One region of the Pseudomonas petroselini genome, then DNA from elsewhere that is predicted to be linked to it. Evidence: predicted binding sites of a transcription regulator. Region 1 holds the regulator's gene; each other region holds the start of a gene.

Region 1 (6,665 bases):
GAAATTCCTGACAACAAGCAAGTGACTATCGTCGCGACAGTAGGGCCCAACGGCTGAGGGTAGTGGGTTATGCAAGTTAAGCGTTTTTTCGCCGCCGATATGCGTCAGGCCATGAAACTGGTTCGTGATGAGCTGGGCGCCGACGCCGCGATTATCGGAAACCGTCGTATTGCCGGCGGTGTCGAGCTGACGGCTGCCCTGGATTACACCCCCCAGGCCCTGGCGCCACGCGTGCCGAACATGGAGCTTGAAGACGAGCTGCGCAAGACCGCTTCGCGCATTGTCTCGGCCCAGGCTGAGCTGAGCATGCGGGGCGACAGCGATGCCACCACCAATCGCCAGTTGTTCGCCGGCTTGCCGTTGACCGCTGCCGAGCCGCTGGTCGAGCCCACCTTCAAAGAGCCGCCACGTCCGGCCGCGCCTGCCCCGGCTGCGGCTGTCGACCAGCGCGTGTTCGACTCGATGCGTTTTGAACTCAACGGCCTGCGCGAACTGCTCGAAGTGCAGCTTGGCTCGCTGGCCTGGACCCAATTGCAAGGCAGCAAGCCGCAACAGGCCAACCTGTGGCGCCGTCTGCAACGCATCGGTTTGTCCGGCCCGTTGTCCCGCGACCTGCTGGCGCTGACCACCGAAATCGAAGAACCCCGCCAGGCCTGGCGCATGTTGCTGGCCCACTTGGCGCGCATGATTGCCACCCCGGAAATCGAACCCCTGGAAGAGGGCGGTGTGATTGCCATGGTCGGCCCAGCCGGCATGGGCAAGACCACCACCCTGGCCAAGCTGGCCGCACGCTATGTGCTCAAGTACGGCGCGCAGAATATCGCGCTGGTGAGCATGGACAGCTACCGCATTGGCGCCCAGGAACAGCTCAAGACCCTGGGCCGGATCCTCAACGTATCGGTGACCCATGTCGACCCGGGCCAGTCCTTGGCCAACGCCCTCGACCCGCTGCTGCGCAAGCGCGTGGTGCTGATCGATACCGCCGGCCTGCAAGCCAGCGACCCGGCGTTGCGCATGCAACTGGAAAGCCTGGCCGGTCGCGGCATCAAGTCGAAAAATTACCTGGTGCTTGCAACCACCAGCCAGAAACAAGTTCTTACCGCTGCGTACCACAGTTACAAGCGTTGTGGTCTGGCCGGTTGCATCCTCACCAAGCTCGACGAAACCGCGAGCCTGGGCGAGGTGCTGAGCCTGGCCATCAGTCATGAATTGCCGGTCGCCTACCTGACCGACGGACCGCGGATCCCGGATGATCTGCATCTGCCGCGCCGTCATCAGTTGGTCAGCCGCGCAGTCAGCGTGCAAATGCAAGAAGAGCCTAGCGAGGAAGCGATGGCCGATATGTTCGCCGACCTTTACCACAGCCCGGCAAAACGGGTGGGTTGAGTCAGGATGAACACCGTGAAATGTACCTACATCGATGGTCTGCAAGCGATTCACGCGGCCAAGCCATGTAGCCTGCGTCTAAGCAAGACAAGGTAAAGAAATAAAATGGGCAGCATGCATCCCGTACAGGTGATCGCGGTGACCGGCGGCAAAGGTGGCGTCGGGAAAACTAACGTGTCAGTGAATTTGTCCCTGGCCCTGGCAGAGCTTGGCCGTCGCGTCATGCTGCTGGATGCTGACCTGGGGCTGGCGAACGTCGACGTTCTGCTGGGGCTGACGCCCAAACACACCCTTGCCGATGTGATCGAGGGCCGCTGTGAGCTGCGCGATGTGCTGCTGCAGGGCCCCGGCGGCATCCGCATCGTGCCTGCCGCCTCCGGCACCCAGAGCATGGTGCACCTGAGCCCGGCACAGCATGCCGGGCTGATCCAGGCCTTCAGTGATATCGGCGACAACCTCGACGTGCTGGTGATTGACACCGCGGCCGGGATCGGCGAGTCCGTGGTCAGCTTCGTGCGCGCCGCGCAGGAAGTATTGCTGGTGGTCTGCGACGAACCCACCTCGATCACCGACGCCTACGCCCTGATCAAACTGCTTAATCGTGACTACGGCATGAACCGCTTCCGCGTCCTGGCCAACATGGCCCAGAGCCCGCAGGAAGGGCGCAACCTGTTCGCCAAGTTGACCAAGGTCACGGATCGCTTCCTCGATGTCGCCTTACAATACGTCGGCGCAGTTCCCTACGACGAGTGTGTGCGCAAGGCTGTGCAAAAGCAGCGTGCAGTCTACGAAGCGTTCCCTCGTTCCAAATGCGCATTGGCGTTCAAGGCTATTGCCCAGAAGGTCGATACCTGGCCGTTGCCCGCCAACCCTCGGGGGCATCTGGAGTTTTTCGTCGAGCGATTGGTGCATCAGACGAGCGCAGGACCCGTGCTATGACAGCGAACGGCTATAACGCTTACAAAAAGTCGGCCCGTGACAGCCAGGGTGAGTTGATCGAGCGCTACGCGCCACTGGTCAAGCGCATCGCCTATCACTTGCTGGCACGCCTGCCCGCCAGCGTGCAGGTCGAAGACCTGATCCAGGCGGGCATGATCGGTTTGCTCGAAGTGTCGACCAAATACGATGCGAGCAAGGGGGCGAGCTTCGAGACGTATGCGGGGATCCGTATCCGTGGCGCGATGCTCGACGAGGTGCGTAAAGGTGACTGGGCGCCACGCTCGGTGCATCGCAATACGCGCATGGTCAGTGACGCAATTCGCGCAATTGAAGCAAAAACCGGTCGCGACGCTAAAGATCACGAAGTTGCGGCCGAACTCCAATTGAGTCTCGACGATTATTACGGGATTTTGAACGATACCTTGGGCAGCCGCCTGTTCAGTTTCGACGACCTCTTGCAGGACGGCGAGCACGAAGGGCTGCACGAGGACGGCGCGAGTGCTCATATGGAGCCGTCGCGTGACCTGGAAGATGAACGCTTCCAGGGTGCGCTGGCGGACGCGATTGCCAATTTGCCGGAGCGTGAGCGGTTGGTGTTGGCGCTGTACTACGACGAAGAGCTGAACCTCAAGGAAATCGGTGAGGTCCTGGGGGTCAGCGAATCGCGGGTCAGCCAGTTGCACAGCCAGTGCGCAGCCCGCTTGCGGGGGCGTTTGGGAGAGTGGCGAGCGCGCTGACAGGCAGTGTGGGGACACTGCAGACGATACCGCGAGGGCAGCTAGCCTTCGCGGGTTCGACCCGTGGTGCCCGAGGCGTCCTTTTTGTGTAATGCCTGTTGATTGAAATGGCGCGTCCAGGTGCTGGGCGCGTTTAAGACTGCTTGGAGGTCGAATTGGACAAGAACATGAAAATCCTCATCGTTGATGACTTTTCAACGATGCGGCGGATCATAAAAAACCTGTTGCGTGACCTTGGGTTCACTAACACGGTCGAGGCGGATGACGGCATTACGGCGATTCCGATCCTCAACAGCGGGAGCATCGACTTTCTGGTAACGGACTGGAACATGCCGGGCATGACCGGTATCGACTTGCTGCGCCACGTGCGCGCTGACGAAAAACTACGCAGCCTTCCCGTGCTGATGGTGACCGCCGAAGCCAAGCGTGAACAGATCATCGAAGCCGCCCAAGCCGGGGTTAACGGTTACGTGGTCAAGCCATTCACTGCATTGGCCTTGAAAGAGAAGATCGAAAAAATCTTCGAACGCATCGGTCATTGATGCTGCCACGGGGGAGCTATGGACCATAACGAATCATCGCAGGCCGAGTTTGAGTCGACCCTGAAAAAACATGCTCGCGAGCTGGTCGACAGCCTTGAAAAAGGCCACTTTGGCGACGCAGTACAACTTATCCATCAGCTCAACCAGACCCGTGACCGCGGCCTGTATCAGGAAGTGGGCAAGCTCACGCGCGAGCTGCACAGTGCGATCGTCAATTTCCAGATTGACCCGCATATGCCCCAGGCCGAAGAGATCTCGCAGATCACCGATGCCACCGAACGCCTGTCCTATGTGGTCAGGCTGACTGAGGCGGCGGCCAACCGCACCATGGACCTGGTGGAAAACGCCACGCCTCTGGTCAACGGCATGGCCACCGAGGCCCAGGCCTTGAGCCACGACTGGGGCCGCTTCATGCGCCGCGAAGTCGGGGCTGAAGAGTTTCGTGAGTTGGCGCGTCGGGTCGACGGGTTCTTGTCACGCAGCGAGCAGGAAAACCGCACGGTTTCCAGCAACCTCAACGACATTCTGCTGGCCCAGGATTACCAGGACCTCACCGGTCAGGTGATCAAGCGTGTGACCCAATTGGTCACCGAAGTGGAAAGCAACTTGCTCAAATTGGTGCTTATGGCAGGCCAGGTTGATCGTTTCGCCGGCATTGAACATGACCGCGAAGCGATCCTCTCGGAAAAAGATCCACAAAAACATCTCGCCAAGGGTGAAGGTCCGCAGATTCATGCCGATAAACGTGAAGACGTTATGTCAGGTCAGGATGACGTAGATGACCTGTTATCCAGTTTAGGCTTCTAAGGAGCACACCCATGAGCTTCGGCGCCGATGAAGAGATCCTTCAGGATTTCCTTGTAGAGGCCGGCGAAATTTTAGAGCAACTGTCCGAACAACTGGTCGAGCTGGAAAGCCGCCCGGATGATGCGAACCTGCTCAATGCAATTTTTCGCGGTTTTCATACTGTAAAAGGGGGCGCCGGCTTCCTCCAGCTCCATGAGCTGGTGGAGTGCTGCCACATCGCCGAGAACGTGTTCGACATCCTGCGCAAGGGTGAGCGTCACGTTGATTCGGAGTTGATGGACGTGATTCTCGAAGCACTCGATGCGGTCAACGGCATGTTCAGCGAAGTGCGCGAACGTGCCCCGATCACCGCAGCCACCCCGGAACTGCTGGCCGCCCTGGCGCGCTATGCCGAGCCTGCCGACCTGTCGGCTGCGCCGGTGGCTGAAGCGGCGCCGGAACCTGTGGCAGAGCCCGAAGCGGATGTGACCGACAGCGAGTTCGAACAGCTGCTCAACTCCCTCAGTGCCGTCAAGGCCGAGGCAGAAGCACCGGCCGCCGTTGCTCCGGCAGCGGCGCCGACCAGCGAAGACATTACCGACGCTGAGTTCGAATCCCTGCTCGACCAGTTGCACGGCAAAGGCCAGTTCGCGGCCGACGCCGTGCCACCGGCTGCTGCTGCCGCGGCACCTGCCGCGCCCGTCAGCACTGACATCACCGACGACGAATTTGAAGCGTTGCTCGACCAACTGCATGGCAAGGGCACCTTCGCGGCCGATGCCTTGCCGGCCGTCGCCGCCGCGCCTGCAGCGGCTGCCAGCACTGCGGCGCCTGCCGCTGCTGCACCGGCAGGCGATGGGTTGATTTCCGATCACGAATTCGAATCCCTGCTGGACGAGTTGCACGGCAAGGGCAAGTTCAGCGAAGTTGCTCCGGCCGCTGCGGTGGCCACTGCTGCACCGGTTGCCGCCAAAGCCGCCGCCCCTGCACCGGCCGCCAAACCTGCGCCCGCACCGGCCGCCGCTCCGGCGCCTGCACGTGCTGCAGCGGCACCGGTTGCCGAGAAGCCCGCCAGTGAAGCCGAAACCACCGTGCGGGTTGATACCGCGCGCCTGGACGACATCATGAACATGGTCGGCGAACTGGTGCTGGTGCGTAACCGCCTGGTCCGCCTGGGCCTGAGCAGCGGCGATGAAGCCATGCAGAAGGCCGTGTCGAACCTCGACGTGGTGACCGCCGACCTGCAGACCGCCGTGATGAAAACGCGGATGCAGCCGATCAAGAAAGTCTTCGGCCGCTTCCCACGGCTGGTTCGTGACCTGGCTCGCCAGCTCAAGAAAGAGATCAACCTGGAACTGGTGGGTGAAGAAACCGACCTCGACAAAAACCTTGTCGAGGCCCTGGCCGACCCGCTGGTCCACTTGGTGCGCAACGCCGTCGACCACGGCGTGGAAACCCCGGAAGAACGCGAAGCCTCGGGCAAGTCCCGTGGCGGCAAGGTGATCCTGGCGGCGGAGCAAGAAGGCGACCACATCCTGCTGTCGATCACCGATGACGGCAAGGGCATGGACCCGAACATCTTGCGCAGCATCGCAGTCAAGCGTGGCGTGATGGACAAGGACGCCGCCGACCGCCTGACCGACACCGAGTGCTACAACCTGATCTTTGCCCCGGGCTTCTCGACCAAGACCGAGATCTCCGACGTGTCCGGCCGTGGCGTCGGCATGGACGTGGTGAAGACCAAGATCAGCCAGCTCAACGGCTCGATCAATATCTACTCGACCAAGGGCCAGGGCTCGAAGATCGTCATCAAGGTGCCGTTGACCCTGGCGATCATGCCGACCTTGATGGTGATGCTGGGCAACCAGGCGTTCGCCTTCCCGCTGGTCAACGTCAACGAAATCTTCCACCTCGACCTGTCGCGCACCAACGTGGTGGACGGCCAGGAAGTGGTGATCGTGCGCGACAAGGCGTTGCCGCTGTTTTACCTCAAGCGTTGGCTGGTGGCATCGGCTGCCCATGAAGAGCAGCGCGAAGGCCATGTGGTGATCCTCTCCGTGGGCACCCAGCGGATCGGCTTTGTCGTCGATCAGTTGGTGGGCCAGGAAGAAGTGGTCATCAAGCCTTTGGGCAAAATGCTGCAGGGAACCCCGGGCATGTCGGGTGCGACCATCACCGGTGACGGTCGGATCGCGCTGATTCTCGATGTTCCGAGCATGCTCAAGCGTTACGCCGCTCGGCGTATTTGATTCTGGTGGGGCAGGGCGGTAATGCC
Region 2 (6,665 bases), 2.1 Mb from region 1:
CAAGACCCTCAAGGAAATCTCGGCCAAGGGCACCGACGGTTTCTATAAAGGTTGGGTCGCCAAGGCGCTGGTGGATTCCAGCCAGGCCGGCAAGGGCATCATCACCCAGGCGGACCTCGACAAATACAAGACCCGTGAGTTGGCACCCATCGAGTGCGACTACCGTGGCTACCACGTGGTCTCGGCACCGCCACCAAGCTCGGGCGGCGTGGTGATCTGCCAGATCATGAACATCCTCGAAGGCTACCCGATGGCCGACCTCGGCTATCACTCGGCCCAAGGCCTGCACTACCAAATCGAAGCCATGCGCCACGCTTATGTGGACCGTAACAGCTACCTCGGCGACCCGGACTTCGTGAAGAACCCGATCGAGCACCTGCTGGATAAAAACTACGCGACCAAACTGCGCGACGCCATCGAGCCGCAAAAGGCCGGGGATTCCCAGGCCATCAAGCCGGGCGTATCACCTCACGAAGGTAACAACACCACCCACTATTCCATCGTCGACAAGTGGGGCAATGCGGTGTCGGTGACCTACACCCTCAACGACTGGTTCGGCGCGGGCGTGATGGCGAGCAAGACCGGGGTGATCCTCAACGATGAAATGGACGACTTCACCGTCAAGGTCGGCGTGCCGAACATGTACGGGCTGGTCCAGGGTGAAGCCAACGCCATCGCGCCGGGCAAGGCGCCGCTGTCGTCGATGAGCCCGACCATCGTGACCAAGGATGGCAAGGCTGTGATGGTGGTGGGCACGCCAGGTGGCAGCCGCATCATTACCGCGACCTTGCTGACCATCCTGAATGTCATCGACTACAAGATGAACATCCAGGAAGCCGTGGACGCGCCGCGTTTCCACCAGCAGTGGATGCCGGAGACCACCAACCTTGAGACGTTTGCCGTGAGCCCGGACACCCAGAAGATCCTGGAAAGCTGGGGCCATAAGTTTGCCGGTCCGCAGGATGCCAACCACTTGGCGGCGATCCTGGTGGGCGCGCCGTCGCTGGGTGGCAAGCCGGTGGGTAACAACCGCTTTTATGGGGCGAATGACCCGCGTCGTAATACGGGGCTGTCGCTGGGGTACTGACGGGGGGGCGGGCTTGTCGATTCTTCGCGCCGCCCGCGCTGGGTTGCGTAGCAGCCCCAATAAAAACACCGCGTTCTGCCTGACAGAGCGCGGTGTATGGTTTTAGGGCTGCTACGCAGCCCAGCGCGGGGCAAGCCCGCTCACTACAACAGCTTTTCTACTGCGGTGAATGCGGCGCTCCGGCGTTTTTCCCAATTTCCCCTGATGACCACGATGGGTTGCTGGTGCTGCTGCATCCAGTCCAGGCTGTCCTGGAAAAACGCCCTGCGGTCGGCCAGCTCAGGTTGGCAGCGTTGCCCATCGGCAGTCCACTCCACATCTTCCGGCGACAGCAGCAGGTGCAGGTCGTAGTGCCGAGCCAGCAGTTCGTCGTCCAGCCAGGCCGGGTAGTCGCCAAACAGGGTCTGGCTCCACAGTTTGTTGGTCAGCAAGTGCGTATCGAGGATCAGCAGGCGGGGCTGTTCGGCGCGGGCGGCGTCTTCCCAGGCGAGTTGGCCACGGGCGATGGCCGGGATATCCGCAAGGCAGGTATCACGCTGGTGATGGTCGATGAATTCGCGCACGTATTCACGCACCATCAACCCGCCAAACTGCGCTTGCAGCTCCGTCGCCAGCCAACTTTTACCACTGGATTCCGGCCCGGCCAGTACCACCACCTTCATGCGTGCAACGCCGGGTCGGCGCGCCATTCGCGCCAGCCTTGCACGGCGATCACGGTAAACAGCGCGTAGAGCGCGGCGGTGAGGTAGAGGCCTTTGTAGACAAACAGCCCGACGAAGATCACGTCCACGGCAATCCACAGTGGCCAGCACTGCACGCGCTTCTGCGCCATCCAAAGTTGCGCCACCAGGCTGAAACCGGTCAGGGCGGCATCCAGCCAGGGTTGGGCGGCGTCGGTCCAGTGCGCCATGGCGGCGCCGAGCAGCAAGCTGCCGATTGCCCCTACCGCCAGGCTGGCCATGATCGCCGGCACACCGAGGCTGGTCACTTGGCGGCCCTGCTGGACCTCGCCGGCGCGGGTCCACTGCCACCAACCGTAGACTTGCAGCGCGGCGTAGACCACCTGCAAGAGCATGTCGGAATAGAGTTTTACGTCGAAAAACACCCAGGTGTACAGCAACACCATCACCAGCCCGATGGGCCAGCACCAAGGGTTCTGCTTGACCGTCAGCCATACGGCGATCACCCCCAGGGCGGCGGCGAACAGTTCAAGCCCGGACATGGTGGTTCCTTGGGAGAGTGGGAGAGGGCGGGGATTGTAACCAAAGAAGGTGGGTGTAGGAATTGGCTGTTGTGGTGAGCGGGCTTGCCCCGCGCTGGGCTGCGCAGCAGCCCTAAAACCAATCGCCGCATACTGTCGGCAATACGCGGCGTATTTATTGGGGCCGCTACGCAGCCCAGCGCGGGGCAAGCCCGCTCACCACAACAAGCCTGCTCATCACAATAGGCCTGCTCACCACAACAAGCCCGCCCACCACAAAACTACACTTTGAATTGGCGCAGCAGGCCGTCGAGTTGTTCGCTCAACCCGCGCAATTGCGCACTCGCCACGCTCGACTGTTCCGCCGCCAGCGCCGTGCTGTGGGACAAACCGGCGGCCTGGGTGACGTTCTGGTTGATGTCTTCCACCACATGGGCCTGTTGCAGGGTGGCGCTGGCAATCGACGCATTCAGGCCGTTGAGGTTATTCAGGGCTTGCCCGATGGCGGTCAGGCTGGCGCCGGCCTGGCCGGCCTGTTCGATGGTCAGTTGCGAGGCGCTGTGACTGTCGCTGATCACTTTGACCGCCGCTTCCGAGTGGCCTTGCAGGCGCTCGATCATACCCTGGATCTCGGCGGTGGACTTTTGCGTGCGCTGGGCCAGCAGGCGCACTTCGTCGGCCACCACGGCAAAGCCACGGCCTTGTTCGCCCGCGCGTGCCGCTTCAATCGCCGCGTTAAGGGCCAGCAGGTTGGTCTGGTCTGCAATGGAGCGGATGACCTCGAGCACGCTGCCGATCTGGGTACTCTCGGCGGACAGGGTGCGAATCACTTCCACCGCCTGGCTGATGGTGCCCGAGAGCTGGTCGATCTGCTGCAGGCTGCCGTCGATGTTGACCTGGCCTTGCTGCGCCTGGGCCTGGGCATCGCGCATTTCGCTGGCGGCGTGTTCGGCGTTCTTGGCCACGTCCTGCACGCCGTAGGTGACTTCGTTGATGGCCGTGGCCACCAGTTCCATCTGCTGGGACTGTTGCTGGCTGCGGTCATGGGCCTGGGTGGCGTTGGCGCCCAGCTCTTGCGAGGACTGGCCCAATGCGTTGGCGCACGCCTGCAACTGGGTTACCACCAGACGCAGCTTGGCGGTAAAGCTGTTGAAGTGTTGGGACAGTTGGGTGACTTCGTCCTGGCCATGGGTATCGAGGCTGCGGGTGAGGTCGCTTTCGCCGCTGGCGATGTTGCCCATGGCATTCACGGCGTCCTGCAGCGGGCGCACAATGCTGCGGGCGATCAACGACACCAGCAACGCCATGACCACCGCGATGCCCAAGCCGATAAACGAGGCTTTCCAGACCTGGGCGCTGAACTCGGCCTGTACATCATCCACGTAGACCCCGGAACCGATGATCCAGCCCCACGGCTCGAACAGTTGGATATACGAGGTCTTGGCCACGGGCGCTTCGGCACCCGGCTTCGGCCAGCGATAGTTGACGATGCCCGCGCCCTTGGCCTTGGCCAGGATCACGAATTCGTTGAACACGGCAAACCCGTCAGGGTCGCGGATCGCCGACAGGTTCTGGCCGTCGAGCTTGGGGTTGGCCGGATGCATGATCATCACGGGCGTGAGGTCGTTGATCCAGAAATAGTCGTCATGGTCGTAGCGCAAGCCGCGCACCGCGTTCATGGCTTGTTTCTGGGCGGCTTCGCGGGTCATCACGCCGGTGGTTTCGAGGCTGTGATAAAACGTCAGGATACCGCTGGCGGTCTGGACCACGTGTTGGGTCTGCAGGCGCTTGGCCTGGTAGAGGTCGTCATGGATCTGCTTGAGCATCAGCAAACCCAGGGCCATCAGCATCAGCACGGCGACTATCAGGATCAGCCAGAGCCGTCGGCTGATCGACATATTGCGCAAACTGTTCATCGTCCTGTCACTCCGGGCTTTTTATAATTGTGGGCGCCACATCGACTTTTACGCCTTGTCTGATAGGCTTTCGGCCTGTAATCGAAAAACCTGAGTACTGTCTGATTTTTCACAGGATTTTTGCAGCGCGGGGTTGAAACTCAGCGCTGTGTCTTGTCGTCAGTGAACCATTAAAAAGATTAACAAGGCTTGCCGTAGAGCAAGACCTTTGGGGGAAGTATGGATTTTTGGACCGCCATTCAGGCAGTGATTCTTGGCGTTGTGGAGGGGCTTACCGAGTTCCTGCCGATTTCCAGCACCGGCCACCAGATCATCGTCGCCGACTTGCTCGACTTTACCGGCGACCGTTTCAACGCGTTCAACATCATCATTCAACTGGGCGCCATCCTGGCCGTGGTGTGGGAGTTCCGGGGCAAGATTTTCGAAGTGGTCAGCGGCCTGCCGACCCAGCGCAAGGCCCAGCGGTTTACCGTCAACCTGCTGATCGCCTTTATGCCGGCGGTGGTGTTGGGGGTAATTTTCGCTGACGTGATTCACCACTACCTGTTCAACCCGATCACCGTGGCCACGGCCCTGGTGCTGGGCGGCATCGTCATGTTGTGGGCCGAGCGTCGTGAACATGAAGTGCATGCCGAGACCGTCGATGACATCACCTGGAAAGACGCGCTCAAAGTCGGCCTGGCGCAGTGCCTGGCGATGATCCCTGGCACCTCGCGTTCGGGCTCGACCATTATCGGCGGCCTGTTGTTCGGGCTGTCACGCAAGACCGCCACCGAGTTTTCGTTCTTCCTGGCCATGCCAACCATGGTCGGCGCGGCAGTGTATTCGGGCTACAAGTACCGTGACCTGTTCCAGCCGGCGGACCTGCCGGTGTTCGTCATCGGCTTCGTGACCTCGTTTATCTTCGCGATGATCGCGGTCAAGGGCCTGCTCAAGTTCATTGCCAGTCACAGCTATGCCGCGTTTGCCTGGTACCGCATTGCGTTCGGTTTGCTGATCCTGGCGACCTGGCAGTTTGGCTGGATCGACTGGACCGCGGCCAAGGCATGATGATCCAGCACCCACGCCTAAAGGCGGCGATCTTTGTGCTGCTGTGCGCGGCGCCGTTGTTGGGTTCGGTATTGGTGTGGCAGCGTGGCGAGACGCTGATCCCGCTGGTGGCCTATGGCGTGGTCAGCGTGATCGCGTTCTTCCTGTACTGGAGCGACAAGCGCAAGGCGCGCACCGACAGCTGGCGCACGCCGGAAAATATCCTGCACGCCGTCGAGCTGGCAGGCGGTTGGCCGGGCGCGTTGATTGCGCAGCAGGTGTTCCGGCACAAGACGCGCAAGGTGTCCTACCAGGTGCTGTTCTGGGTGATCGTGTTGCTGCACCAGGTGTTTTGGCTGGACCAGATGTTCCTCGGCGGTACCCTGGTTTCAATCCTCTAGCAACAACCCGATCTGCGTGCGCTTGGGCAGTTTGCTCACCACCAACTGGTGGGAGCGCTGCAACAAGCCACGCAGCTCCTCGGCGCTTAGCGGGTAGGGCGTGTTCATGATGATCCACTGCGCACGTGCCAGGTACGGCGCCGGGTGGATGCCCGGGCGGTCCACGTGGCCGAGGAACAATTCCTTGTCGACCTTGAACGCCAGCGAGTCACCGCGCAGGTTTTGCAGGGCGAACATCTTGTTGCCGGCAATCGAGAATACCCGCACGCCGCCCCATTTGTAGTCCTCCCGCGCGCCGGGCAGGCTCAGGCAGAAGGTCGCGACTTGGGCTTCGGTCATCTTCATAGCAGGCGGTCTCCACAGCCTTTGAAACCTTCTTCCAGGTAATCGATCCAGGCGCGAATGGCTGGCAACACGCCACGGCGATGCGGGTACACCGCTTGCAGCCAGCCGCCCGGCAACGACCACTCCGGCAGCAGTTGTACCAACTGGCCGCTGGCCAGTTCGGCTTCACAGTACATCATCGGCAGTATGGTGAAGCCCAGGCCCATGATGGCGCTGGCTTTGCGCACGATAAAGTCGTCGATACCCAGCCGGGCCTCCATCGCCAGGTCGTGGGCATGGCCCTGCGGGTCGATAATGCGCTGATGCACCAAGCGATCCGCCTCCAGCGCCCCGAGGATCGGCAATTGCTTGAGGTCCTCAAGGCTGGCCACCTGACGACCGAGCATCAACGCGGGGCTGGCCACCAGCACGGTCTGCGCCTGACGCAGGCGCTTGGTGACCAGCAAGGGGTCTTCATCACCGAGCTCGCGCACACGCAGGGCCACATCGATACCCTCGGCCACCAGGTCGACGCGGCGGTTGACCAAGGTCATCTCCAATTGCACCTGAGGGTGGGCTGCGAGAAAACCCGCGACCAGTTCCGGCAGGATGTGCTGGGCCATGCCCACCGGGCAGCTCACCCGCAGCCGCCCACGGGGCTCGCTGGACATGCTGGCGACGGCCTCATCGGCCATTTCCGCTTCCAG
Region 3 (6,665 bases), 1.2 Mb from region 1:
GAATTTCCCGCCGGCGTCACTGAAGTTGTCGCAGACCTCACCGACGTCGCGTCGATGCGCGTTGCACTCGCGTCGGTGCGTACCCTGTTCCTGCTCAATGCCGTGACGCCCGACGAGGTCACTCAAGCCCTGATCACGTTGAACCTGGCGCGTGAGGCGGGTATCGAACGCATCGTTTATTTGTCGGTGATTCATGCCGACACATTCACCAACGTCCCGCACTTCACCGGCAAGCAGACGGTTGAGCGCATGATCGAGCGCCTCGACATGCCTGTAACGGTCTTGCGTCCGGCTTACTTCATGCAAAACGACCGCCTGGTGCAACAGGCTATTCAGGCCTACTCGGTATACCCGATGCCGATCGGCGCGGCGGGCGTGTCGATGATTGACGCGCGCGATATCGCTGATGTCGCGGTCGCAGAACTGCTGCGACGCGACACAGCGCCCTCGGCGCTGGGTCGTGTAACGCTGGAATTGGTTGGGCCGCAAGCGCTCACCGGTGCCTCCGTGGCGAAGACCTGGGGTGCGGCGCTAGGCCGCGAGATCGCCTACGGCGGGGATGACTTGGCCGCGTTCGAAGCACAGCTGGCTTCTTACGGCCCCAGCTGGCTGGCGTATGACATGCGCCTGATGATGGCGGGTATCCAGACCTTTGGCATGCACGCCGTTGAAGGCACGGTCGAAATGCTTGAGGCCCTCATTGGGCACCCGTTGCGCACCTACGAAGACTTCGTGCGCGAGGTCGTTGCCGAGGGTTGAACCGCGCTAAAAATCATGGATGAAACCGTCGCCCCAGCGCATCCAACCGCACCGCAATCGGCGGTAACCGCTCACTGCTTCTGGCCAGGGTTTCAACATCGTCGGCGGTGTTTTGCGCAATGCTTTGCACCGACTGCAGTCGGCCGACAATCTCCAGGTTTGCCGAGGTCTGCTCGCGTGTGGTGGTCACGATCCGGCCATTCAGGTCGTCGATGTGCGCGATGTCATTGCCCACCGCGCGCAACATTTCGACCGCTACCTGGCTGTCTTCCACGCACCGCTCCACGCCTTGGCGGCTGTCGTGCATGGCTTCGACGGCTTGGCGGCTCCCGTGCTGCAAACCCTCGATGATGGTTTTGATTTCCTGGGTGGACACCGCAGTGCGTTGCGCCAGGCTGCGGACTTCGTCGGCGACCACGGCAAAACCACGGCCTTGCTCGCCGGCGCGGGCGGCCTCGATGGCAGCGTTGAGGGCGAGCAGGTTGGTTTGGTTGGCGATGCTGCTGATGACTTCTAGCACAGTGCCGATCTGTTCGGCCTGCACGGCCAGGCCTTGTACCGTCTCATGGGTGCCGTTGAGGCGTGAGGCCAACTGGGTGATTTCCTGTTGGGCGCGGCCGACGCTTTCCTGGCCGCGCAGGATCTGTTGGCTGGCCTTGCCGGCGTGATCCACCGCTTGCTCCACGTGCACGGCGATGTGGCCCATGGCGTCTTCCATGCGCTGCATCGAGCCGGTCATCTGGGTGATTTCCGCCAGTTGGTGCCGTGCGCCTTTTTCCAGTGTGCCGCTGGCGCTGGCCAGTTCCTGGCCGAGTTGGCCGAGGCCATGGGAGTCACGGGCGACGCCGTCGATCAGGCCGGTAAGCTGCTGCAGGAAGTGGTCGAAACGCTTGGCGAGGGAGACGTGCACCTTGCCCGCGTCACCTTCGGCGGTTTCGACCGTCAGCTGGGAAGTAACCGCCAGCATTTTTTCCAGCATCTCCTGGCTCTCGACCGCTTCAGCCTGGCTGTGCACGGCCAGGTAGAGGAGGGCGACGGTTTCCATCACGACATAGAACGCATGGACAAACACCATGGCCCAACCGCCGTGATGATCCATCACGAATACCGGGAAGCCTTGATGTTGCAGCGCATGGAACACCACGTGGTGCACGGCGATAGTGGCTGCTGCGACCAGGATCGGCAGCCAATCGCGATAAAACGTCAGCACTGCCAACAGTGCGAAGATCCCGAAGTGCGCTTCGATCACGCCCTGCGCCTGGTTGATGTGCAGCGCCGCCATGACCATCAAGCCCGCGCCGAGGGCGCAACGCATCACACGGGTGCCACCGATGGCGCGGTAGAGCGCGGTCAGCACCACGCTGGTGCCGCCGCCGACGATGGCCGCTTGAATCAACGTGTCATGCCAGAACGCCAGGCCCAGTGAGAACAGGAACATCAGCCAGATCAGCGCCAGCATGATGCGGTCGGCCTTGCGGTAGTGCTCGAAAAAACGCGTGCGGATGGGCATTCACACTTACTCCATGTGGTCCGGCCGAAACAAAACGAGGGGCAGGGTGGCGCGAATTGGGTGTGCTTGGTTTTTATTGGATTGAACGATGCAAAACGGTTATCGGCAACAGGAGGAGGGACTTGAGGAGCGGCTACCCGGGTGGGTAGCCGTTTATCGGGCTGTGATCAGAAGCTGTATTTGGCCGTGACGCCAAAGCTGCGCGGGTTGCCGTAGGTGTCGGTGGATCCCCAGATCGGGCTGGTGGCGATTGCCGAGTAGTAGGTGCGGTCGAAAATGTTGTTCACGTTAAGTTGCAGGTCCAGGTGCTTGTTCACCTGGTAACCGGCCATGACGTCCGCAACCGCGTAGCTGCCTTGTTCCAGGCGATAGGTCGTGCTGTTGGCAAGGACCACGTCGTTGTACATGCGGCTCTGCCAGTAGATGTTGCCACCGATACGCAGTTTTTCCAGCGGGCCCTGGAAGCGGTAGGACGTGGTGAGCTTGAACAGACGCTCCGGAGTGTCGGTGTCGAAGCGCTGGTTGTCATTGGCCGGCTTGGTGTCTTTGATGTAATGCGCACGGGTGTAGGTGAAGCCGCCGCCAACTTGCCAGTTCTCAGTGAGCGCGCCTTGCAGTTCAAGGTCGATCCCTTGGCTGCGTACCAGGCCCGAGGCTTCATAACAGGCCGTGATCGGGCATCCGACTTGGCTGTCCGGCAGCGTTGCGCGGTTTTTCTGGTCGATCTGGAACACGGCCAGGCTGGCGTTGAGTGCTCCGTTGAAGTATTCGCCCTTGATACCGACTTCGTAGTTTTCGCCGACGATGGGCTCCAACGGTTTGTCCGAAAAGTCTCGATTTGTCTGCGGTGTGAAGATGTCGGTGTAGCTGGCATAGACCGAGTATTGATCATTCAGGTCATAGATAACGCCCGCGTAGCGCGTGAGGTTACGGGTGACTTTGTAGTCGCCGTCGCCCTGACGATCGTCGTAGTCGTACCAATCCACGCGTGCCCCGAGGATTACCTTGAGCGGGTCCGCCAGGTTCAGCCGTGTGGTCAGGTACACGCCATCCTGAGTGGTGATGCTGTGGCCTTTGCCGTCGCGCACGAAGTCCGGCTTTGCCCCGTTGAGCGGATAGTTGGTGTCGTAAGGGCTGTATTCCTTGGACGTCGCGTCGTAGATGCGTTTGCTGGTGCCGACGACCACTTCATGGGTGCGGCCGAAGGCGTCGACCGGGCCGCTGAAGAAGGTGTCCAGACCGTATTGCTTGTCGTCCTGGTGCGATTGGTAGGCAGTGCGCGCGAGCGTGGTCTGGTAGCGGGATTGGTAGGTACCGGTGAATACCCCGTCCAACTGTGACGACGAACCCGCGACGTGGAGTTTCCAGCCATTGTCGAAGCGATGCTCGATGTCACCAAATACCGTGTCGATGGTCAGTTTTTTGTTTTCCCAGTCAGAGCCTGGGTTGGTGGAGCGGGGCAGGTTCAGGTGGCGGCCGTCGGTGCCGATGGGCAAGCCACCCCAGAAGAAGTTGGTCTGGTCTTCCTGGCGCGAGAAGCCCAGGGTGGCGGTGGTGTTTTCGCTGAGGTCGGCCTCACCAATGGCGTAGAACAGGCCGTGGTCGCTTTCTTCCCCTTTGCGGAAACTATTGGCGTCGCGGTAGGAACCCACCACGCGGCCGCGCAAGGTGCCGCTGTCATTCAAGGCGCTTGAGGCGTCGAATTCACCTCGATAATCGTCCCAGCTGCCGGCGGCACCGGTGATCGACACCTGGGGCGTAGCAGTGGGGCGCTTGCGCACAAAATTGATTGCCGCCGAAGGGTTGCCGGCGCCGGTGACCAGGCCTGTGGCGCCGCGAATCACTTCCACGCGGTCAAACATCGCCAGGTTGGGTTGCACACTGTTGGCGTAGCCAGAATAGGCGCTGGGAATGCCATCAAACATCATGTTGTCGATGTCGAAGCCGCGCGAACTGTACGTCTGCCGACCGGGGCCGCTGGATTGGCTGAGGAACAGGCCGGGGGTGTTCTTGACCACGTCGTTGACGCTGGTCATGGCCTGGTCATCCATGCGCTGACGGGTGATCACCGTGACCGCCTGGGGCGTCTCGCGCATGGTCAAGGGGAGCTTGGTCGCAGTGGCCATCTCGCCGGTGGTGTAAGACTGTGTGCCTTCGGTGGTCTGGCCCAACTGTTCACTGCTGATCTGGGTGGCACCCAGCTCCAGTGTTGCGGCTTTTTCAGCCTCAGCGGCGAAGGCCGCGTGTGAAGCAGCAAGACAGACCGCCAACGCCATCAAACTGGGTGAAAAACCTTTGCCGCCGTGATGTTGCACAGACATGAAACTGACTCTCCCCGAATGCCGTCCGTGGCGAATAATAAAGATGTTGATAATTATTCGCATCAGTCTGGCAGATTGAGTCTGTAGGAAAAAGCCTTAGGGGAGAATTAGTTAACGAATTTTTCACATCTGGGTGGCGGCATTTAGCCACACCGCACCCCCTGTATGCCCCTCATTCACGCTTTGAAATGGCCACGCGACTCGTCGCCTTTACCTCCCTCAACGCCAGGCTCGACTGAATCGACGCAATCCCTAACTGGCGCCGCAACACGCTCTCGACAAACTCGCTGTAGCTGTCCAGATCCTCCGCCAGCACCTGCAACAGGTAATCGGCATCGCCGGTGATCTTATGGCACGACAACACCTGTGGCAGCTCCCTCACCACTGCCTCGAAGGCGTCGGGCGCATGGTCGGTATGGATCGCGAAACGCACATGCACGAATGCCAGGATATCCAGCCCGAGCATCTTGCGATCCAGGTTGGCCTGGTAGTCCTTGATCACGCCTTCTTCTTCCAGGCGTTTGCGGCGGCGCCAGCAGGGTGTGAGGCTCAGGGATAGCCGCTCACTCAATTGCGCGTTGGAAATACTGGCGTCTGCTTGCAGCAGGGCGAGGATGGCGAGATCGGTGTCATCAAGAACGACCTGTTTGGTTTTATTTTTCATATAGGGCAATCGCAAGGGTAAAAACACCCGATAAAACTACCAGTGGCAGAAGTAAAAGCAAAGAATGCCCGGCGTCGCCAGAACAAAATAGACCCTGTCTTTTACTGGCGGATGCCCCCACATGTTGACTGTATTTAGTGAAGACCACCGTTTGCACCATGGCACCGAACTGAAGGACGGCGTGCTCAAGCCCTCGTTCGAGCAACCAAGCCGTGCCGATACCGTGCGTGACCGCGTCAGGCAGGTTGGCCTGGGCGATATCATCACGCCACGCCGCTTTGACCGGGCCTGTTACGTCGCCGCCCACAGCGAACGCTACGTCACGTTCCTTGAAACCGCCTGGGATGAATGGACCGCCATCGGCCGTAGTCATGACGCATTGCCCCTGGTGTGGCCAGTACGCGACCTGGCCAATCAACGGGTGCCGGACTTCATTGACGGCAAGCTGGGGTTCTTCGCCATGGACGCCGGTTCACCGATCACCAGCACCACCTGGGAGGCGGTAAAGACCAGCGCGGACATCGCCCTGACCGGACTGGCGCTGCTCGATGAGGGCCACTACAGCGCCTTCGCCCTGTGTCGCCCACCGGGCCATCACGCGGCCCGCGAATACATGGGCGGTTACTGCTACCTCAACAACGCCGCCATTGCCGCGCAGCACGCCATCACCCAAGGCGCGAAGCGCATGGCCGTGCTGGATGTGGATTTTCACCATGGCAACGGCACGCAGAATATTTTCTACGACCGCTCGGACGTAATGTTCATCTCCCTGCACGGCGAACCGGCAGTGTCCTACCCGTATTTTTCCGGTGCCCGTGATGAGCGCGGCGTAGGTGTGGGGGAGGGCTTCAACCTGAATTACCCGTTGCCGAAAAACACCACCTGGGCCCACTACCAAACCGCCCTGATCGACGCTTGCGAGCAACTGCGCCGTTTTGCGCCCGAAGTGCTGGTGATCTCCCTTGGCGTCGACACCTTCAAGGACGACCCCATCAGCCATTTCCTTCTCGACAGCCAGGACTTCCTCGGCATGGGCGAAATCATCGCCAGCGTCGGCGTGCCCACGCTGTTCGTGATGGAAGGCGGCTACATGGTCGATGAGATCGGCATCAATGCCGTCAACGTGCTGCACGGTTTCGAAAGCAAATCCCAATAACAACACCCTGTCGTCTTTTCTTCTGCCAAAACTCAAAAACATAACAAGAGGTTTTGTGATGAAAACATCCACGTCTGGGCTTTATGAAAAGCCTGCGTTGCAACGCACCCTGAACAACCGCCATATCCAGTTGATGGCCATGGGCGGTGCGATCGGCACCGGCCTGTTCATGGGCTCCGGCAAGATCATCGCGCTGTCCGGCACCTCGATCATCCTGATCTACATGATCATCGGGCTCTTCGTGTATTTCGTGAT

What was found. The regulator FliA, encoded in region 1, starts transcription of late flagellar genes. The targets are predictions, from matches to a motif close to CTAAAGTTTNNNNNNNNNNNGCCGNTAA.
Region 2: ACI512_RS16840 (methyl-accepting chemotaxis protein) is a predicted target of FliA. The motif match lies at 4,272-4,299, and genes of this name have one in related genera.
Region 3: ACI512_RS20590 (methyl-accepting chemotaxis protein) is a predicted target of FliA. The motif match lies at 2,369-2,396, and genes of this name have one in related genera.

Annotation. Positions count from the first base shown of each region.
Region 1 covers NZ_CP173614.1:5,739,788-5,746,452, reverse strand. The annotation lists gene flhA (flagellar biosynthesis protein FlhA) at 1-57, shown strand, start outside; gene flhF (flagellar biosynthesis protein FlhF) at 70-1,386, shown strand; gene fleN (flagellar synthesis regulator FleN) at 1,492-2,325, shown strand; gene fliA (RNA polymerase sigma factor FliA) at 2,322-3,062, shown strand; gene ACI512_RS26420 (chemotaxis response regulator CheY) at 3,230-3,604, shown strand; gene ACI512_RS26415 (protein phosphatase CheZ) at 3,623-4,411, shown strand; gene ACI512_RS26410 (chemotaxis protein CheA) at 4,423-6,639, shown strand.
Region 2 covers NZ_CP173614.1:3,670,266-3,676,930, forward strand. The annotation lists gene ggt (gamma-glutamyltransferase) at 1-1,087, shown strand, start outside; gene ACI512_RS16830 (AAA family ATPase) at 1,231-1,749, opposite strand; gene pnuC (nicotinamide riboside transporter PnuC) at 1,746-2,309, opposite strand; gene ACI512_RS16840 (methyl-accepting chemotaxis protein) at 2,570-4,204, opposite strand; gene ACI512_RS16845 (undecaprenyl-diphosphate phosphatase) at 4,424-5,254, shown strand; gene ACI512_RS16850 (DUF1294 domain-containing protein) at 5,251-5,634, shown strand; gene ACI512_RS16855 (MmcQ/YjbR family DNA-binding protein) at 5,623-5,979, opposite strand; gene ACI512_RS16860 (LysR substrate-binding domain-containing protein) at 5,976-6,665, opposite strand, start outside.
Region 3 covers NZ_CP173614.1:4,490,738-4,497,402, reverse strand. The annotation lists gene ACI512_RS20595 (SDR family oxidoreductase) at 1-759, shown strand, start outside; gene ACI512_RS20590 (methyl-accepting chemotaxis protein) at 773-2,269, opposite strand; gene ACI512_RS20585 (TonB-dependent siderophore receptor) at 2,437-4,590, opposite strand; gene ACI512_RS20580 (Lrp/AsnC family transcriptional regulator) at 4,763-5,254, opposite strand; gene ACI512_RS20575 (histone deacetylase family protein) at 5,376-6,410, shown strand; gene ACI512_RS20570 (amino acid permease) at 6,469-6,665, shown strand, end outside.